2 regions of the Desulfobacca acetoxidans DSM 11109 genome follow, and region 2 is predicted to be linked to the other one. Evidence: riboswitches for the same ligand, from Rfam matches in the RefSeq annotation. Region 2 holds a riboswitch; the other holds the start of a gene.
The links. A riboswitch is a leader RNA that binds a small molecule or an ion and turns the genes downstream of it on or off. The one in region 2 is predicted to bind cobalamin.

Region 1: linked by a shared signal. The riboswitch ahead of DESAC_RS02925 (hypothetical protein) and the one ahead of DESAC_RS00180 (hydrogenase iron-sulfur subunit) in region 2 are both predicted to bind cobalamin.

What each region holds. Positions count from the first base shown of each region.
Region 1 covers NC_015388.1:694,893-697,361, forward strand. The annotation lists gene DESAC_RS02920 (TonB-dependent receptor plug domain-containing protein) at 1-581, opposite strand, end outside; gene DESAC_RS02925 (hypothetical protein) at 621-878, opposite strand; cobalamin riboswitch at 1,168-1,359, opposite strand; gene DESAC_RS14970 (hybrid sensor histidine kinase/response regulator) at 1,725-2,469, shown strand, end outside.
Region 2 covers NC_015388.1:40,626-43,094, forward strand. The annotation lists gene DESAC_RS00175 (methylenetetrahydrofolate reductase C-terminal domain-containing protein) at 1-597, opposite strand, end outside; gene DESAC_RS00180 (hydrogenase iron-sulfur subunit) at 618-1,046, opposite strand; cobalamin riboswitch at 1,474-1,656, opposite strand; gene mdh (malate dehydrogenase) at 1,821-2,469, opposite strand, start outside.

The DNA.
Region 1 (2,469 bases), 650 kb from region 2:
GCCCCCCAAGCCCCGGAGTAGGTGAAAGTTGGCGGCCCCACGCCCTTTTTAGTGATGAGATTCGTAACCCCGGTCATAGCGTCCGCCCCATAGAGCGAACTCATGGGACCCCGAACGACTTCGATCCGCTCCACATTGTCAACCGTCAGGTTGGCCCAGTCATAGGTGCCACCGGCATTATTGAGCCGGATGCCGTTGAGCAGGACTTGGCTCATATTGGAATTTCCACCCCGCATAAATAAAGAGGTGTTGCCGCCCTGGCTGCCGGTCTGGTTGACCACCACTCCCGGTACCGAGCGGAGCATTTCCTCCACCCGGGTTACCTGGCGCTTTTCTATCTCCGGCGCGGTGATTACCGTGGAGGAAACACTGGTTTTTTTCAACTGCTCCTCCGTACCGGTGGCCGTAATGATGATCTCATCCACCTTCTGGACATCCTCGGAAGTGGATGTGGATTGCCCTAAGGCTGCGACGTTCGTCGTTTCCTCCGGATTCACCCCCTCGCTGGACGCCGTTTCCTGGGCCAAGCCAATCCCCGGATGTAAAACCAAGCATATCAATAAAAACAGTATTCTCTTCATAGTTTTTCTCCCCCCCCCGAAACCATAATCGGTACAGTTTCAGCCGCAGAGCCGTACCGGTGGCCGCATGGGCTGCAGATGCTGCTGCTCCCATTGCGCTACCAAAAGGCTGACATGGCCGCAGCCTCGACTCGTTAAAAAATGCCAGGCGTCCTCCACCGTGAAATAGCCCTGGTAGTTCCCCACCAACTCAACTCGGTCGGCTTTGACCCCTGCCTGCTCGCACTGGTTCTTAAGATCGTAGGGCTCCGGAATTTCCTGCCCGCCGACGAGATACACAATCACCCCTGTCTTCATAGCTTTCCTCCTGTAGAATATTTCCCCAGAGTAATTTCTTTTGTCCCGCACCTTGATCCGCTCGCCTGCGAGAGGGAGGATAAATCAAGGGAGACACCTCCGGCAAAAGATAAAAGTGGTAATCCGTGCCACGCTGCTGCGTCAGGAAAGAGTAAGGCCTGCCCAAAAAATAATCCCTGAGTCCGTGTGGACCCAAGGATTGCACCCAGCTTAGCTTGTTCCTTAGGATTGACTGAAGAGTTTTACCTCAACTCGCTCAGCCTGGCCTGACCCAATCTGGCGTTGGGTAAAAGCACAAAGATTGCAGGCAGGTCTTCTGACTCCCGGATCATCCTCTTCCCTGCGCCTTCCCATCTTATTAGCCCAAGACAGTGGCACCTCGCAAGGTTTTGTCCCCGGTTACAGCGGCGGGACCGCGCCGGACTTCCACCGGCTTCCCTATTAAGCCCCATAATGGAGCACCTGAACCAACTAGGGCCATTTATAATAGAATAACATCCTTCCTGTCAAGCAAAAAATGGGGTATCGGCTTACGGCGTTAAGCCTGTTAGCATTTTTTTATTTTCCTAATAACCTAATTTAAGATACAGTAGAGAGTAAAGACTTACCGATATCCGAATTAATTCTGCATATTAAATTATTATTGCTATTAGGTGAGAGCAGGTTCAGCGGGTTCTTGTCCGTTGTCAGAGCACTCTGTCTTTAAGTTTTGGGTGGAGCAGGGAGGACCAGTTAGAGTCGCCTCGGGTTGTGAGTGGCAACTCCGCAGGCTGGTCTTGAAATTTCGGCTACCATCACGATATGGTGTGAAAGGATTAATCCATAATCGCAGTAGGTTAAAAGAACATGCTGGCTCTTCTGCAGGCTCAAAGAGACTACCTGTCTTTCCTGACCGGATTAGGTTGCTTATTCGTCTTTCTTCTCGGCTTGACGTTGAGGCGCCATCCCCAATTCCCCCGCTCTTTTATCTGGCTGGGTTTTTTTGCTCTCTGTCAGTGTTGCTTCGAGTGGTTTTCGCTCATTATGCCGGTGCTGGGGGGACCGGTCCTGAGCGAACGATTGAAGTTGCTGCAACTATTGGCGAATGTCGTCTTTCTCACCGAGTTTGGGGTCTCCATTATCCTGCCCCTGAAATGGCGAGTTTGGGGGCGAGCCCTGGCAGGACTTTATCTAGTGGGGCTGATTGCCAGTGCTTGGGTCGGGCTTTCCCAGGTCTGGCTTCCGGCTGCCGTTATCGCCAGGTTGGCCACCTCAATTTGGACTATCGTGGCTCTTTGGCAGGTAGCTATCTCTACCAAGTCCGGTATCCTGCATGGTGCGGCTCTGTCATTAGCGGGGTTGCTTTTGAGCCAAGCTCTACCGTTGTATCCTGGAATCGTTCCCTGGCAGAACTGGGAGCAATATTTTATGGCTGCGCCGGACATAATCCAGATGTCGGTCCTGCGGAGTCTATTTAGTCTGTGTCTGGCGCTAACATTATGGATTTACTACCAGAACCAGCTTTGGCAGCGGACGGCAGAGGTGGCAGCACTTTGGAGATGGCCGCTGTACGGCTCGTTTGCTTTGGTTCTGGTCATCTTTTTGACCCTCG
Region 2 (2,469 bases):
AACCGGTTCTTCCAGCCGGTTTAATTGGCCCAGAATCTCCAGCCTTTCATAGATGAGATGCCAGGCGCAGGGTATATCCTTGTTGACCTCACATTTCCCGTTATCGGAGCCGCCGCACGGTCCGTTGAGCATCCGTTTGGAACAGCGGGCAATGGGACAGATGCCGCCTGTACTCGCCAGGATGCATTGGCCACAGCCGGCACAGCGTTCTTCATACCGCCCCCGCTCAGCATTGATGCCCATAAAGTGGGTGTTAACCCCTGGAAAAACAATCTTGTGATAATACATCTCAGTCAAATACTGGATGCCGCAGCCGCAGGCGAGAGAAATGACGGCGTCGGCATTTTCGACTAGGTCTTTTATTCCGGCCAGATACTCTTTATCGCACTGTCTGGTCACCGTAGTCTCAATCACTTCATGATCCTTGCCCGCCTGAGTATAGTAAAGTCGCAGAGCCGAGCCGAGAATCTTGGCCTCTTTCATCCCTCCCGCTTCGCAGACGGTAACACAGCCGTCACAGCCTACAATCAGAATATTAGAAAAGTCTTTGACATAATCGATGATCTCCTCCAGCGGTTTCGGTGTTGCCTTGATCATCAGACGGCCTCCTAAAAAAATTATGCGGCTTTCTTTTCATGAGCCAGACGGATCGGACTGGGACCCAACTTCTTGATCCGTTCGTCAAATTCACGGCAGATTTCGGCCCATCTGGTCCCCTGGCCGGCAGATAGATTATACATTTCCACGCGGTCCCGGCCGATACCGATCTTCTCAAGAATCTCCTTGGCCCGGCCGACTCGCTTACGGGCAAAGATATTGCCGTGCACATAGTGGCACTCGCCCTCTAAACAGCCGGCTACAAAGACGCCGTCGGCTCCCTGCTCAAAAGCCACCAGCAGGTGAATCAGGTCCACCCGCCCGGTGCAGGGGACTTTGACAATATGAATATGCGTTGGATATTGCAGTCTCATCGAACCTGCCAGGTCCGCAGCAGAATACGCTCAATAACTACAGCAGAAAGCGATGATCTTGGGTTCGAATTCCATGTTCCACTCCCTTTTTTATTATTTTTCCTCAGCTACCGCAAGTGAATAATGGCATTTTAAGTTGATCCGGTGACCCTTATTATGAACATATGATCCTATATTGTTGATCTGGCCGACTGCTTTGCCATAGCTCATAACATAAACAATAATTGCCGTAAAGCAAGTGCATCAGAATAAGTCGCTTTTATGTTCCTATGTGAAGAAGGTATGTATGGAACCCGAACGCCTCCTTGTCCGTTTATTGCCTTTCTTCTCCAAAAAAACTGTCGGCCAGGATGCGCCAATCCTGACCGACAGAACGCCATAATGAAGGAGAAAGGAGGAGGCCTGAGAGAAAAAAAACCTCAACCCTCCCTTTGGAGAATTGAGGATTGCACCCTGTTTTCTTGGTCCCCAATACCAGAGCCCCGCTGCCACGGCGAGCAACTCTGCTGATACAATACAGGCAGGTCTTCTGGCTCCCGGATCAACCTCTTGTCGGCGCCTTCCCGGCTTCTATCTGGCCAGTGGCTTTATGCCGACTTTGTCCCCGGTTACAGCGGCGGGACCGCGACGGATTCGCACCGTCTTCCCTTTTCATCCCGAAGGAACCTGTTCTTCACTTAATATAGCAAATTCCCCTGACTGTCAAGCTGATTCACTATTACTCACCCTATCCCACTTAAAATTTTTTAGCAGAGTGGATAACCTGGTTTCCCTAACTTATCCTGGGCGCCAGGATTTTCCTGACGCCCGCTATCCCTCTCATTAAATTAGCGACCGGGAAACTAGAAACTATAACCTGGGCAACTCGTCCCTGGTCTTGGTTACCGCGGCAGCGCTTTTTTCCAGCAGAGCCTGCTCTTCGGCGTTCAAGGGCAGTTCGATGATCTTCTCAACACCACCGGCCCCCAAGATAACCGGCACACCGAAGAAGATATCCTTGAGCCCATACTCACCTTCCATATAGACCGATACCGGCGCCACCCGTTTCTGATCCTTCAGGATGGCCTCGGCCATCTGTACTGCGGCCGCCGATGGGGCATAAAAGGCCGAACCGGTTTTCAGCAGCCCAACGATCTCGCCGCCCCCTTTGCGGGTACGTTCCACCATGGCGTCCAACCGGGCTTTGTCTTTAATAAACTGGGTAATGGGCATACCTGAAACTGTCGTGGCGCTCAGAATAGGCACCATATCGTCCCCGTGGCCGCCCAACACCATGGACTGGATTTCCTCCACCGCTACATTTAATTCCATGGCCAGGAAACAGCGGAACCGGGCAGTATCCAGAATGCCGGCCATACCCATGACCCGCTCCCTCGGAAAGCCGCTGACTTTTTTCATGACGTAGCACATGGCGTCCAAGGGATTGGCGACATTGATCAAAATAGCATTAGGGCTTTTAGCCGCTACCGCTTTAGTCACCCCGGCCACGATCTCGGTA